DNA from 2 places in the Cryobacterium sp. M23 genome. Region 1 is predicted to be linked to the other one. Evidence: predicted binding sites of a transcription regulator. Region 1 holds the regulator's gene; the other holds the start of a gene.
The links. The regulator LexA, encoded in region 1, represses DNA repair genes until DNA is damaged. The targets are predictions, from matches to a motif close to TCGAACANNTGTTCGA.

Region 1 (7,737 bases):
TCGTCGCCGTGCACCGCCTTCAGGGCCTGCATGACGGCGCTGAACGCGCCCACGCCGGGCACGACGAGCCCGTCGGCCTCAAGCGCCTGACGGCGGTCGCTGGTCAGCGTCACCTCGGCCCCGGCGAGTTCGAGTGCCTTGACGGCGGAGTGCACGTTTCCGGTGCCGTAGTCGAGGACAACGACGCTGGTCACAGCGCACCCTTGGTCGAGGGGACGCCGGACACCAGCGGGTCGAGCGCCTTCGCCTGGCGGAACGCGCGGGCGAACGCCTTGAATTCGGCTTCGGCGATGTGGTGCGGGTCGCGGCCGCCCTGCACGGTGACGTGCACCGTGAGGCCGCCGTTGAAGGCGATAGCCTCAAACACGTGGCGCACCATGGAGCCGGTGAAGTGGCCGCCGATCAGGTGGAACTCGAAACCGGCCGGCTCGCCCTGGTGCACGAGGTAGGGGCGCCCGGAAATGTCGACGACGGCCTGTACGAGGGCCTCGTCGAGCGGCACGACGGCGTCACCGTAGCGGGAGATGCCGGATTTGTCCCCGAGAGCCTGCTTGATCGCCTGGCCGAGCAGGATGCCGACGTCCTCGACCGTGTGGTGCACATCGATCTCGATATCGCCGCGGGCGCGCACGGTGAGGTCGGTCAACGAGTGTTTCGCGAAGGCCGTGAGCAGGTGATCGAAGAACGGGACCGACGTCTGGATGTCCGACTCACCGGTGCCGTCGAGATTGAGCGACAGGTCGATGCTCGACTCGCTGGTCTCGCGCTGCAGGTGGGCGAAACGGGGCGAGGTGGTCGCGAAAGAGAAGCTCATACGGCTAGTTTATTGGCCCGAGCCGTTCACGACCGCCCAAGCGCCTCGAGGGCGTCGAGGAACGCCGTGGTCTCGGCCTCGGTGCCGGCGCTGACCCGCAGGTGGCCCGGGATGCCGACGTCGCGCACAAGGATGCCTTCCGCCAGCAGCGCCTCGAAGGTGGCCCGAGGGTCCTCAACGCCGCCGAACAGCACGAAGTTGCTCGCACTGCGCAGCGGAGTGTAGCCAAGCCGGGCCAGTTCGCTCACGATGCGGTCCCGCTGCCCGCGGATGTCGTCGACCATGGCAAGCATCGCGGGCGTGTGGACGAGCGCGGCGACCGCGGCAGCCTGCGTGAGCGCGGACAGGTGGTAGGGCAGACGAACCAGGCGGAGGGCATCCGTCACAGCGGGATCGGCGGCCAGATAGCCGACGCGCACACCGGCGAAGGCGAACGCCTTGCTCATGGTGCGGGACACCAGCAGGCGCTCCCGGCCGGGAAGCAGGCTCAGGGCGGTTGGCGCGTCATCCGTCCCGAACTCGGCGTACGCCTCGTCGACGACGACGATGCCGTCGCTCGCATCGTAGACGGCCTCGATCGTTTCCAGGGACAGGGGCGTGCCGGTGGGGTTGTTCGGCGAGCAGAGGAAGACGACGTCAGGGGCAACCCGGTCGACCCACTCGAGCGCCGTGGCCGGGGAGAGTTCGAACTTTGCGTCACGACCACCCGCGATCCAGCGGGTGCCGGTGCCGGAGGCGAGCAGAGGGTACATGGAGTAGGTCGGCGCGAAGCCGAGCACGGACCGACCCGGGCCGCCGAAAGCCTGCAGCACCTGCTGAAGAACCTCGTTGGAACCGTTGGCGGCCCAAATGTTCTTTCGGGTGAGGCCGTGACCAAGATAACGGGCGAGGGAATCCCGCAGCTCGGTGAACTCCCGATCGGGGTATCGGTTCACGGTCGTGACCGCCAGAGCCAACGCCGCCACGATGTCCTGCGCCACCTCAGCCGGGATGCCGTGGGTGTTCTCGTTCACGTTGAGAGCCACCGGCACGTGCAACTGCGGCGCCCCATAGGGAGTGAGTCCGCGCAGATTATCGCGAAGGGGAAGATCGTTGAGACTGGTCACTCCCCCCATGTTACCGGGGTGAAACCGGCGGGGGCTCGCCGCGGGTAGTTCACAGGTCGTTCGGAAGCGCCAGCCGCTGACCGGGCTGCACGCTGTCGGACGGCAGCTGGTTGAGGCTCACAATCTCGGCGATCACCTCGCGCGGATCGGACGTGGGCGCGATTGTCTCGGCAAGTTGCCAGAGCGACTGCCCCGACTTGATAGTGACGTGGTCGAAGGCCGTGGCCACGCGAGCGACGGTCGAGTTCTCGGCGGCGGCGATGCCTCCGTTGAGGGTGACGACCAGGGCCACGGCTACGAGCGGAAAGGCAGCCAGGGACGTGAAAACGACGCGACCGCGCCGGGTGAGTCGGAGCCGGGTGCGTCCGGTCGCGATGGGGGCGCCTCGTTCAAGTGCAGTGCTCATGTCATACCTCCTGTGAGAAGACGCATCCGACTCTCGGCCGGGAGAGCCGGATGCGAACTTATGTTCCGAATGTATATTCGATTATTCGAACAATCAAGCTTTATTCGGTAGTTTCTGAAATATTTACTCCGACCCACTCGAATACATGTTTGTTTAATGGGCTCAACGCGGATACAGTTTCGATTGTTGATTGACACTCAATCAGGCACCCCCGACATTCGCGTGAATCGGCGGCATTCGCTGTTTGCCGCCAGCGCATCAATCAAAACGAGGAGCGACGAACGTGGCACAGAACACCAGCGGTCCCCGCGACAAGGGCGGCACCAGACGGCGCAAGAGCCTCAGCGAGAAGCAGCTCGCCATCCTCGACGTCATCCAGCGCTCGGTCAGCCAACGCGGCTATCCGCCGAGCATGCGCGAGATCGGCGACGCCGTCGGCCTGTCGTCACTGTCGAGCGTCACCCACCAGCTCAACCAGCTGGAACTGAGCGGTTACCTCCGCCGAGACCCGAACCGTCCCCGAGCACTGGAGGTGCTCATCGAGATTCCGCAGTCGCCCGAAGACACGACGGCCGGAGCCTCGGAGAGTTTCCACACCGGAGTGCAGGTCGGCGACGCCGCCATGGTTCCGCTTGTCGGTCGAATCGCCGCCGGCATCCCGATCACCGCCGAACAGCAGATCGACGAGATCTTCCCGCTACCCCGCCAGCTGGTGGGCAAGGGCGACCTGTTCATGCTCAAGGTGTCGGGCGAATCGATGATCGACGCCGCGATAATGGACGGCGACTGGGTCGTCGTGCGGCAGCAGAAGACCGCCGAAAACGGTGAAATCGTTGCAGCCATGCTCGACAACGAGGCAACCGTCAAGGTCTTCCGCCAGCGCGACGGGCACACCTGGCTACTGCCCCGCAACACCAACTTCGAACCCATCGTCGGCGATCACGCCGAGATTCTGGGGAAGGTTGTGGCAGTGCTGCGGTCGGTTTAGGGCATCAGCACTACAGCACATCAGCACTTCAGCACTTCAGCACTTCAGTCCGACTCTTGGTCTCGACGGTTTCGACCAGCGTCGTGGAGACGCGCGTGCGTTGAGTCACCATGGTTATTTCGGTCGGGTCTTGTGATCCGGGTCGTGTGGGCCGGGCACGAACACTGTTTTTGGTGTCGTGCCCGGCTTTTGTGTGGGTGGAGGCGGGGTCAGGCGGAGACGGAGGAGGTCAGGCGGGCGCGGAGGATGCGGGTGGCGGCGAGCATGTTGTGCAGGGACTGGACGGTTTCGGCGTAGCCGCGGGTTTTGAGGCCGCAGTCGGGGTTCACCCAGAGCCGGGTGGCCGGGATGGCTGCCGCGGCGCGCTCGAGCAGGTCGGTGAGTTCGGATACGCTCGGCACACGCGGCGAGTGGATGTCCCACACTCCCGGGCCGATACCGTGGTCGAAGCCCTGGGACCGGATATCGCCCACCACCTCCATGCGAGAGCGTGCCGCCTCGATGCTGGTCACATCGGCGTCCAGGTTGCGGATCGCGTCGATGACCACCCCGAACTCCGAGTAGCAGAGGTGGGTGTGGATCTGGGTGGCCACGGCCGCACCGGCCGTCGCCAGGCGGAAGGACCCCACCGACCAGTCGAGGTATTCCGCCTGGTCCTTCTGCTTCAACGGCAGCAGCTCCCGCAGCGCGGGCTCGTCGACCTGGACGATCTGGATGCCGGCCGTCTCCAGGTCGGCGATCTCGTCCCGGAGGGCCAGGGCCACCTGCCTGGCCGTCTCGCCCAGCGGCTGGTCGTCGCGCACGAACGACCACGCGAGGATCGTGACCGGACCGGTGAGCATCCCCTTGACGGGCTTGGGCGTCAGCCCCTGCGTGAACGCCGACCACTCGACCGTGATGGGCCGCGGTCGGGACACGTCACCCCAGAGGATCGACGGGCGCACGCACCGGCTGCCGTAGGACTGCACCCAGCCGTTCTCGGTGACCGCGAAGCCGTCCAGGTTCTCGGCGAAGTACTGCACCATGTCGTTGCGTTCCGGCTCCCCGTGCACGATCACGTCGAGGCCGATGTCTTCCTGCAACGCGACGACCCGACGGATTTCGGCGCGCATCAGGTCCCGGTATTCCTCGGTGCTCAGCACCCCCCGTACCAGCTGCGCCCTGGCCCGACGGATGTCCCCGGTCTGCGGGAAGGATCCGATCGTGGTCGTCGGCAGGAACGGCAGCCCGAGGGCCATCTCCTGGGCTGCCACTCGGTCTGCGTAGGCGCCCCGGGTGAAGTCGCCCGGAGCGAGCGCGTCGGCGCGCACCCGAACGGCGCCATCGTGGACTCCGGGAGCCACCCCCCGCGCGTCGAGGGCCGCGGAGGCCGCAGAGAGGTCGGTCTCGATGGCACGGCGACCCAGACTGAGGCCGCGGGCGAGTGTGGCAACCTGCGCGACCTTCTGATCCGCAAAGGCCAGCCAGCTCTTCAGGTCGTCGTCCAGCGCCGATTCATCGTCGACGTCGTGGGGAACGTGCAGCAGCGAGGTTGAGGTGGAAACCGAGATCCGCGGCGAGAGGCGGACCAGGCCGGCCGCCGTGTCGAAGGCGGCGGCCAGGTCGCCGCGCCAGATATTGTGGCCGTCAATGATGCCGGCCACGAGAGTGGTCGTGTCCAGTCCGGGGGTCTCCGCCGGCACGCTTCCCCGCACGAGGTCAAGCCCAATGGCTTCCACCGGGGTGATGGCAAGAACGGGTAGGGCGTCGTCGAGGCTGCCGTACGGCGCGGCGACGAACAGGGCGGGACGCTCGGCGAGGGCGCCGAGGGTGTTGTAGGCGAAGCGGAGGCCGGCGAGGGCATCCGTTCTCGGGGTGTCGATGCTCTCGCTGACCAGGGCAGGCTCGTCGAGCTGCACCCATTCGGCTCCGGCGGCGCGCAGCCGCTGCAGGAGGGCGGCGTAGACCGGCACAAGGTCGTCGAGGCGGTCAAGCGGACTGAATCCGGCCGGGGCCTCGTCGCTGGGCTTGCTCAGCAGCAGGAAGGTGACCGGGCCGACGATGACGGGCCGGGTCAGGAATCCGGCCGCCTTCGCCTCCTCGAACTCGCGCACCAGGCGGGTGCCGGCGAGGGTAAACTCGGTCTCGGGGCCGATTTCCGGCACCAGGTAGTGGTAGTTGGTGTCGAACCATTTGGTCATCTCCAACGGCGGATTCTCCCCTTCGCCGCGGGCGAGGGTGAAGTAGCCGGCCAGGTCGAGGTGGCCGTCCGCGCCCCGCAGATGCGCGAACCGGGCGGGGACGGCGCCCACCGTGCACAGGGCATCCAACATCTGGTCGTAGTAGGAGAACGATTCCGGGATGGACGAGTCGTCCCGGCCGAGTCCCAGCAGCACGAGGCGCTCCCTGGTGCTCTGACGCAGGGCGGCCGCGGTCGCCTCGAGCTCGTCGGCGCTGACCGATCCGGTCCAGAACGCTTCGACGGCCTTCTTCAGTTGGCGGCGCGGCCCGATGCGCGGGTAGCCCAGGATGGTGCCGGCGGGAAAGGCGGAAAAGGCGGAAGAGTGGGTCATCGGTTCTCCTTGACGGGGTGAGGGGCAGGCTGTGCGGAAGCAGGCAGGGTGGGGGTGAGCAGACCGCAGCCGTCGAGCACGGCGAGCACGGTCTCGTGCTGGTTGAAGGCGTAGAGGTGCAGCCCGGGGGCACCGCCGGCGATGAGTTCCCGGGCCAGTTCGGTGGCCTGACGGATGCCGATCTCACGCTGGCCTTCCTTCGTCGGCTCCACCTCGAGCGCGATCGCCAGCTCGGACGGCAGTTCCTCACCGGACAACTCGAGGATGCGGCGCAGGCGGGCCGGGCTCGTGACCGGCATGATCCCGGGCAGGATCGGGAATTCGACCCCGGCGGCACGGGCTCGCAGGATGAAGCTGAGGTAGTGGTCGGCGTGAAAGAAGAGTTGCGTGATCGCCAGGTTGGCGCCGGCGGCCTGCTTGGCCAGGAGCGCGTCGATGTCCTGGGTGGCCGACCGGGAGCGCGGGTGGCCGTTCGGGAAGGCGGCCACGGCGATGCGTACCTTCTCCCGTTCCCGCTTGATCGTGCGGGCGGCAGGGAGTCCAGGGATCACGGCCTCGCGGTACGGCACCCGCTCGGCCTGCACCCGGTGGATCAGCTGCACCAGTTCCGCGGCGCTGCCCAGGTCGCCGAGGAAGGCCTCACCCTCCCGAATGCCTTCCGGCGGGTCGCCACGCAGGGCCAGGAAGCTCCGCACCCCGGCGTCCAGAAACTCCCGGATCAGCTGGCTCGCTTCCGCGTTGGACGAGCCCACGCAGGTGAGGTGGGCCAGCGGGTCCACGGTGGTGGTGCGCAGGATGTGGGTGAGCACGTCCAGGGAGGAGCGCCGGGAGGAGCCGTTCGCACCGTAGGTGACCGAGATGAATTCCGGGCCGGCCGCGGCCAGCCGCTCGATAGTGGCGTGCAGCACGGAGGTGGCGGCATCCGAGGTGGGCGGATACAACTCGAATGAGAACGGGATTTTCCGGCACGCAGGATCCGAGGTGTGGGGCATTGCTCCTCATTCGACAGTTGCCAGTGTCAGTCACCGGGGGCCGGGCGGCCGCGGACCGCCCGGCAAGCCAGGCGGACGTTCGCGGGCGGGTGCCGGGCTCGGCTGTCGCTCCATGCCGCCGGTCAGGAGACCGGCGGCAACGATTGAGAAGACTCTAACAAGCACGCCCGGTGCCCAGCAGGTCTGTGACCGAATATGTCATCAGCTGGCGCCGGAGCGGCTCAGGCAGGCCGGAGGAGTGCGGACATCGGCAGGCGAACGCCTGCCAAGGTACGCGGAGCGAAGCCGGCGGCGGTCAGCCGGTGACGGCCGGCGGCACGGCGAACGGCTCGAACAGCGCCCGGATCTCATCAGTCACCAGAGCAGTAACCCGGGTGCCGGTCTCGGCGTACTCGGTGGACAGCACCGTGCCCTGATCGTGCAGCACCGCGATCAGGTCTCCCCGCTCGTAGGGGATGAGCAACTCGAGCCTGATCGACGGCCGCGGCAGCAGGTCCGAGATGGTCGCGAGCAGTTCCTGGATGCCCTCGCCGGTGCGGGCCGAGACGAAAATGCCCTTCGGCCAGAGTCCGCGCAGCACGAGCCCGTCATCATCGCTGATCAGGTCGCTCTTGTTGAAGACGACGACCTCCGGGATCTCCCGGGCGCCGACCTCGGCGATGACCTCGCGCACTGTGGCAAGCTGGCTCGCCGGGTCAGGGTGCGAGCCGTCGACGACGTGCACGATGACGTTGGCGTCGGCGACCTCCTCGAGGGTGGACCGGAACGCCTCCACCAGCTGGTGGGGCAGGTTCCGCACGAACCCGACGGTGTCCGTCAGCGTGTAGAGCAGCCCGTCGGCCGTCGTCGACTTGCGCACCGTGGCGTCCAGGGTGGCGA
Region 2 (7,737 bases), on a different contig from region 1:
ACATGCGCCTGCACGCGCGGGCCGTGGCGGCTGCCGCCGGCGCCAGTGGAGCCCGGTTCGAGGAGGTCGTCGAGAGGCTCATTACCGACGGCGAGATCAAGGTGTGGAAGGCGCGCCAGATCATGCAGGCCCTCGAAGAGAGCAGCGACGGCGACCGGGCCATTGAGCCGGCCGCGCCGGTTGCCGGGTACGGCACCGCCGCCGCCGTCGCCTTGCCCGCGGCTCACCCCGCACCCACGGCCACCCTTACGCCCAGCGCTTCCGCCACGTGCGCTGCTGCCCTCACCCCCGGCGCCCCCGGCCCGGATGCCCACCTCGGCTACGGCAAAATCATCCTGATGGGCGAGCATTCCGTCGTCTACGGCTACCACGCGATCGCCGCGCCGATCGGTCTGTCGGTGCGCGCGCAGGTCACCCGCCAGGCGTCGCTCCGCAAACCGGTCATCGCCGACTGGGACGTCGACGGCTCGGTGCGCGAACCGATCCGAGCAGACCTCTCGCACCGGGTGGCGGCGCTGATCGTCACCCGGCTCGGCGTGTCCGACGCCGGCCTTCGGGTCGACGTGTTCTCTCACCTGCCGCGCGCCAGCGGCCTGGGTGCCTCCGCCGCGTTCGCGGTGGCATTGATCCGCGCCGTCGCCGACAGCTTCCAGCTGACGATCAGCGACGCCGAGGTCTCGAGCCTCGCCTTCGAGTGCGAACAGATCGTGCATGGCACCCCGTCGGGCATCGACAACACCGTCGCCACCTTCGGCCGGTCGGTTCTTTTCCAGAGATCGGATGCCCCGGGCGGCCACACGATCCGCGACATCTTCACTCCCCACCCGATCCCCATCGTCATCGGGCTGTCCGGGGTGGAGTCGCTGACGAAGCAGACCGTGGGCCTCGTGCGCAGCGCCTGGCAGCGCAACCCCGCGCGCTACGACGCGATCTTCAGCCAGATCGACGGGCTGGTGTTGGCCGGGGTAGACGCGCTCCGCCGCGGCGACATCGCCGAGCTCGGCGAACTGATGAACATCAATCAGGGACTGCTCAACGCGCTACAGGTATCGAGCCCGGAGATCGAGTCACTCGTGGCGATCGCCCGCCGCGCCGGCGCCCTCGGAGCGAAGCTGACCGGTGGCGGGGGCGGCGGCGCCATGATCGCTATCGCCGAACCCGGCGGCACCGAACCGATCATCACCGCAATGCGCAGCGCCGGCTACACGACCTACCTCACCGAGATTCGCTGAGCACCCGAAATTCGAACCTGTATTCGAGGTATTCGGAGCTGGGCATCTCGTCATTCCCGACAGCAATAAACGGCGATTATGGCAGTCGTCCACAGGTCTCACGCGTAGTTATCCACATCGGGCATTCCAGTAATTATGCGGGCAACAGCCACATTTCACGCTGCTGTCCACAGGGTTATCCACAAGGCTGCGGATAGACGTATCTTCGACGTCTGCCGGGCCGGCCTGCCCGCCTCGCGGCGCAGGTCTCAATCGGCGGCCCTACGGCGGGCCCACGCGCCCCGGCCACAGGTCGACACCCAAACCGTTCTCCAGACGGGCCACGGTCGCCAGGTCCGGCCAGGACCGCCCGTGCAGCACCGAGAGCAGTGTCGTGTGGTCGAGCCCGGCATCGCGCGCCGCGGCGCGCACGCTTCGCTCGCCGATTGCGGCCTGCACGTTCACCGCGAACTGACGGGCCACCTCGCCGACGGCGCCCGCCGACGGCACGTCGGGCCACCCCACCACGAGGTCACGGGGAGCAGGTCGCGCCGGTCTGGACATAGCCCGAGCGTAGACGACGGATGTCCCCCTCGGATCGCCCACCCCAACCCGTCAGTCGAATCCACGGTGGTCGGGCTGGTCGAGACCCGGTGAGCCGCTCTCTGAACTTGTGAACAAATCTTCGAAATAAACACTGAATCGAGTCGACAAATAGTGCCAGACTCTCGACTCTGTGTTCGCTTTGAGGTATCCTCGTATCATGATCGATCTCGCGGATGACCTCAGGCAAGCGGCCGATGCCGTCGCCCTGCTGGGCTCCTCGAGCGCCGACTATGAGGCGCTGGCTGATGCCGCAGTGTTGTCCGGTCAGAAGCAGATCGCGGCGGCTCGCCGCCTGCTCGACACCCGCGCCGCGTGGATGGCCGGCACCATCGCCCGCCGGTCCCGGCCGGAGTTGGGCCACTCCGGGTTGGCGGCGCAGCAGGGGTTTCTCTCGCCGGAGGCCCTCATCCAGAAGTGGACCGGCTCCTCGAAGGGCAACGCCCACAAAATGGTCGCCGTCGGCACCATGATGGCTGATGCCGAAGCAGCCGAGAAGCAGGTCGAGGCGGCGCTCTCCTCGCCCAACGCGGATGCCGCCGAGGTCGCCGAGTTCGAGGCGAAGGTGCCGTGGCAGGCGCCGATCGCCCGGGCCGTCACCGCCGGAACCCTCTCCGTCGACGCGGCCGAGTCGATCCGCTCAGGGCTCGGCCAGATCGACGCCGCGGTCACCGCCGAGAAGCTCGGTGCGGCACTCGAAGCGCTACTCACCGAGGCGTCGTCACTGAATGCCGACGAGGTCTTCAAACGGGCGAGACGGATGCGCGACCGGCTCGATGAGGCCGGCATCGCCGCCCGCGAGAAGCAGGCCTACGACGACCGCTACCTGCAGGTCTACCGGCTTCGTGACGGCAAAGTGCGGCTGAACGGGCTGTTCGCGCCCGAAGACGGCGAGTTCGTGCTCTCCACCTTCGACTCCATCATCGGCCCGCGCCGCGGCGGGGTGCGGTTCGTCGACCCGGAGCGGGCAGCCTGGGCCAAGAAGATGCAAGACGACCCCCGCACGACCGAACAGATCGCCGCCGACTCACTGGTGCAGCTACTGAAGATCGCCGGCGAGGCCGACCCGGGCCGGGTCTTCGGCGGGCGCCGACCCTCGGTGCGCATGATCGTGACCGAGAAGGCGCTCAAGACGGGCCAGGCAGGCCAGGCCGAGCAGGTCAACGAACACGGGCCGGCCGAACCCGCCGCTCACGGGCAGATCGAGGGCAACCCTCTCCCCATCTCCCAGGAAACCATCGACCGGTTGCTCTGCGACACCGGCACCCGCGGCATCAAATTCGACGACAACGGCCAGATCATCAACGTCGGCCGCGACGAACGACTCTTCACGGAGAAACAGCGCGCCGCGATGGCCGTGCGTGACGGCGGATGCCTCTGGATCGACTGCGACAGATCACCGGCCTGGAGCAAAGCCCACCACATCAACGAGTGGTTGAAAGGCAACGGCTACACCGACCTCGCCGACGGGGTACTCCTCTGTCATCCGCACCATCTGCTGCTGCACAACCAGCATTGGACGATCAGCCGCACCGGAACTCAGCATTGGCTGCGGCCACCGGTGGAGGTTGACCCGAAGCAGACACTGATCGCTCTGCCGAGCAAGCGGGCGAACCTGTAGGGCGGGACGGGTCACCGGGTCTCGACGGGCTCGACCACCGGGGCTGAAACCACCGGAACGACAAAAGGCCCCCAATCTCTCGGGGGCCTTTCTGTCCGACTGGGTGGACGGCAATCAACCCATCGTGTTCGCTGTGGGTTGATTGCAAAACTCAAAACTTCGGCCTGACCCCGTGTGCTGGTTGCGTAGTTCCTCGCGATTCTTCTGCATGATCTTGCCGATCCTCTGGCGTTCGACGAAAATCTTCTGAAAATTCGTGGAATCGAGGGACACGCCTTTGCTGGCTCCACCGCGCTGTAGCGCCCGCGAGCGCCACGAAAGCTGGAACGCCTTCATGAACCGCCTACACCCGTGTGCGGTGTGGTGCAGTTTCTGGTCATCGACGATGTCTTTCGCGTCGCGCAGTGACCGGGCAAGGCGGTCGAGCTTGGTGACCACAAGCGTGTCCCCGGCCCGGCATGCAGCCAGCGCTTCTCGTAGTCCTGGCCGCGCCCGGTTCGTGCCGGTCACCCTTGATCGGTGAACGTCCGGCTATCGGGCACCCGGTAGATCTAGGTCCAGCACATACGTCTGCGACGGACGTCCCAACAGCGAATGCTGGAATGGCTCTCTCAGCGGTCGCCAGCCATTCTTTTCGTAGAGGTGCACGGCAGTCCCCGCACGGCTTTTCCATGTCTCGAGTTTCCCACCCGTTTCGATGATCGTTCGCTCGCTCGCTCGGCGCACGGAGTGTGCGGTGCGCAATACGCTCAACAACATGGATGTGCGCCAACTCACCGGTGACGACCTGGAACTCATTGCGAAAGCGGAAGAGGCAATTGATGCCAACGCGGACGTTGAAGGCGGGGTACACACAGTCGGGGCTGCCGTTTGTGATGCCACGGGACATATCCACGTCGGCGTCAACGTTTAGCATTTCACGGGTGGCTCCTGTGCTGAGCTCGTCGCGCTGGGATCAGCACGAACCTCCGGAGCGCGCGAGCTAACGGCGATTGTCGCCGTGGGCGACAGTGGGCGTGGCGTGAAAACCCCGTGCGGCCGCGATCGCCAAGTTCTTGCCGAAGAGAAAGCGACCGCTGATGCGGCGAGCTCGATTGCTGGCTAGTTCGACCATGAGTTGTCACGGGACGGCCGGGTGCCTCACGAACGGATAGCTTCCCATAACGCCGTTGACAGTTCCTGATGAGGCAATCCGACCGAGCTGTGGTTCTGCGGCGTGGACCCGACCTTTTCACCTTGCTGCTGCGTGAGGAAAAATTAGTCTGTACAACCACGATCCGAGACACCAATGGGTCGTGGTGAGAATTGTGCCGCCGAGAGCGACCATTCCTCCCAGCACGATTCCCAGCGCTGATAATCCGAAATAGAAGGACAAGGCCGCACCTGCAAGTAGCACGGTGGACAGCAGGTAGGAAAACCGTCGTGGACTCGGCGTGGGGGGAAGCGCCGGAGCGCGAAACATATGGCGAACGACCAAGTTATAGACCAGATCGAGAATCATGCCACGGGGAAATAGTGCCCCTGTGAGAGGAACGATTGCACCCAATCCAAGAATGATAGGCGACTGCAAAATCAATCCGAGAACGATCAAGACAGTGCCCACTGCCGGTGTGAATCGTAGGGGCCATGCGTAACAAGACTTGGCTTCATCATCGAGGCCTCCGAATCCCTGCTTATCCAGATTGGTCTTCGTCAGTTCTCTCAGTGCCGCCACCTTCGATTCCTTAATGCTGGCCATAGGCAACCCCATTTCGCAGACAGGGGCTATTCGTCTTTTCTTAAAAAATCTCAATGTTCCTAGGATATCGAACCCATGCCTCCGGCCCGGCGATGAGTGTTCACTCCCACTCCCGGCACCTACATGGCAATCGACCGTGCCAGTGGCAAGCGCGTCACCAGACCCGTCACACCAGCGACCGTCACCATCCCGATGGATGCCGGAGCCCCAGCCGAACGGAAACAGGACCCCCGGTTGGCTGTGAAGCACCTCCAGAAGTTCGCCTTCAATTACCTCGCGGCGACCATCGCCGCCGTGTCATCGAACCTGCGGAAGATATTCGACTTCTTCGTGAAGACCGCGAAACGTGACAGCGGCGAGAGTCTCTCCCGAGAACGCCGACGCAAAGAAGCCACCGGAACACCGCTGAATAAACACAGCGCACTTCCCTCCCTGGCGCCGCCGCAGTAGCGGGAACCTCCGCCAATTCCGAACGTCACCCCGCGCACCGAACGCTTCAGCCTGCCTACCAGCAGGCTGATTGGCGTCTAACCCGCGAATTACCGAGCGGCGAACGGCGAAACCGCTCCTGAAATCGCTCGGACTCGTTAAAAGCAGAAGGCCGGCTGAGCATTTCTGCTCAACCGGCCTGTTCGCCTGGATTTCCTGAAAACCATTCCTAGATTTCCTGAAACACCCACTGTGCGCGAGGGGGGACTTGAACCCCCACGTCCTTTCGAACACTGGCACCTGAAGCCAGCGCGTCTGCCAATTCCGCCACTCGCGCGAACTTAGGCAGATTAGCACTTTCCGAGGGCACAACGCCATTCGAGACAGGCAGGCCGCGCGAACACAGGACTGCACGGCGTGGCGAACATCCTGAACACGCGCCCGATATGCGCTCGACATGGTGACCCGGACTGGCTCCCGTAGGATGACAACCCTCACCGGGTATTGCCCGGCGGGTGAGTTAACACTTGGGACAAGTAACATGCTCATAGCCGAAAGGATCGGATCGGGAGACCTGTGGGCATTCTGGATAGTTTTGAAAAGGGTCTCGAACGCGCCGTCAACGGTGCGTTCGCCAAGACCTTCAGGTCGGGGCTGCAGCCGGTTGAAATCACCTCAGCGCTGCGTCGCGAACTCGACACAAAAGCAGCGGTCGTGTCCCGCGATCGCATTCTCGCGCCCAATCGCTTCACGGTGCGAATGAGCCATGCCGACTTCCAGCGCATGTCCGCCCTTGGCCAGACCCTCCTCGACGAACTCACCGAACTCGTGCAGCTGCACGGCCGCGAGCAGCGTTACCAGTTCGCCGGCGGCGTCTCGATCACCCTGTCCGCGGATCGCGGCCTCAGTGAGGGCATGGTCCAGATCGACTCCAGCACGATCAAGGGCAGCGTCGCCTGGATCCCCGTGGTCGAGGTCAACGGCAAGCGCTACCCCCTGACGCAGTCACACACCGTCATCGGGCGCGGGAGCGACGCCGACATCACCATCGACGACTCCGGCACCTCTCGCCGGCATGTCGAGATCCTCTGGGACGGCTCCCGTGCCCAGGTGCGCGACCTCGGCTCGACAAACGGCTCCCAGCTCAACGGTTCACCGGTCACGCAGGCCATCCTCGAGCCCGATTCCGTCGTCACCATCGGCCGCACCCGCATCGTCTTCAGGGTCATCGCGCAGGCATCCTCTTCCGAGCCGGTGACCAAGCGTCGCCGCGACGGCGGCCGCGAACGTCACGACATGGACGGATTCTGGGGACCCACCGCATGAGCGTCAGCGAGCTCACCCTGCTGGTGCTGCGCCTCGGCTTCCTGCTGGTGCTCTGGCTCTTCATCTTCGGCATCGTCTATGCCCTGCGCAGCGACCTGTTCGGCCAGCGCGCACGCAAGATGCAGGCGGATGTCGTTGGCTCGGCCGGCGCGCCCGCCGCGTTCCCGAGCGCCACGCCCGTGCCGAGCGCCACCCAGCCTCCCGCCGCCGCGGCCTCCGCGCCGACGGAGCAGTTCACGGCTCGGCCGAGCCCGGCGTTCACCGCCGTGGACGACAAGGCCACCAGCCAGAACGCGACCCGCCTCGTGATCACCTCCGGCCCGAAGTCCGGCACCGAGTTCCCGCTCACCGGCGACTCGATCACGATCGGGCGGTCGGGCGACTCGAGCCTCGTCATCCGTGACGACTACACGTCCACTCACCACGCGCGTCTGATGCTCTGGCATGACAAGTGGATGATCCAGGATCTCGATTCGACCAACGGCACCTTCCTGGACGGCAACCGTTTGGCCGTGCCGACCCCGGTCCCCCTGAACACCACCGTCAAGATCGGCGCAACCAGCTTCGAGCTTCGGCGGTAGCTGCATGGCGACAGTCAGTCACAGCGCGGCCACGTCCCACGTTGGAAAGATTCGGTCCAACAACCAGGACTCCGGCTATTCCGGGCGCCATCTCTTCCTGGTTGCCGACGGCATGGGCGGGCACGCCGGCGGCGACGTCGCTTCGGCGATCGCCACCAAACGCATCATGGATGCTGACCGGGACTTCCAGTCCCCGCAAGACGCCGAGTTCGCCCTGCAGGCGGCGCT

Region 2: the regulator LexA is predicted to act here: its motif matches at 1,885-1,900, upstream of CXY82_RS10820 (DUF222 domain-containing protein).

Annotation. Positions count from the first base shown of each region.
Region 1 is NZ_PJJV01000062.1:26,800-34,536, forward strand. It holds gene hisH (imidazole glycerol phosphate synthase subunit HisH) at 1-194, opposite strand, end outside; gene hisB (imidazoleglycerol-phosphate dehydratase HisB) at 191-814, opposite strand; gene CXY82_RS05945 (histidinol-phosphate transaminase) at 841-1,920, opposite strand; gene CXY82_RS05950 (LysM peptidoglycan-binding domain-containing protein) at 1,970-2,326, opposite strand; gene lexA (transcriptional repressor LexA) at 2,610-3,314, shown strand; gene metE (5-methyltetrahydropteroyltriglutamate--homocysteine S-methyltransferase) at 3,524-5,866, opposite strand; gene CXY82_RS05965 (methylenetetrahydrofolate reductase) at 5,863-6,858, opposite strand; gene hflX (GTPase HflX) at 7,154-7,737, opposite strand, start outside.
Region 2 is NZ_PJJV01000074.1:60,587-68,323, reverse strand. It holds gene CXY82_RS18380 (hydroxymethylglutaryl-CoA reductase, degradative) at 1-1,232, shown strand, start outside; gene CXY82_RS10825 (helix-turn-helix transcriptional regulator) at 1,494-1,775, opposite strand; gene CXY82_RS10820 (DUF222 domain-containing protein) at 1,975-3,435, shown strand; gene CXY82_RS18600 (recombinase family protein) at 3,550-3,945, opposite strand; gene CXY82_RS17335 (hypothetical protein) at 4,172-4,348, shown strand; gene CXY82_RS10805 (DUF4395 domain-containing protein) at 4,667-5,173, opposite strand; gene CXY82_RS10800 (hypothetical protein) at 5,270-5,623, shown strand; tRNA gene CXY82_RS10795 (tRNA-Leu) at 5,856-5,939, opposite strand; gene CXY82_RS10790 (DUF3662 and FHA domain-containing protein) at 6,179-6,928, shown strand; gene CXY82_RS10785 (FHA domain-containing protein) at 6,925-7,509, shown strand; gene CXY82_RS10780 (PP2C family serine/threonine-protein phosphatase) at 7,514-7,737, shown strand, end outside.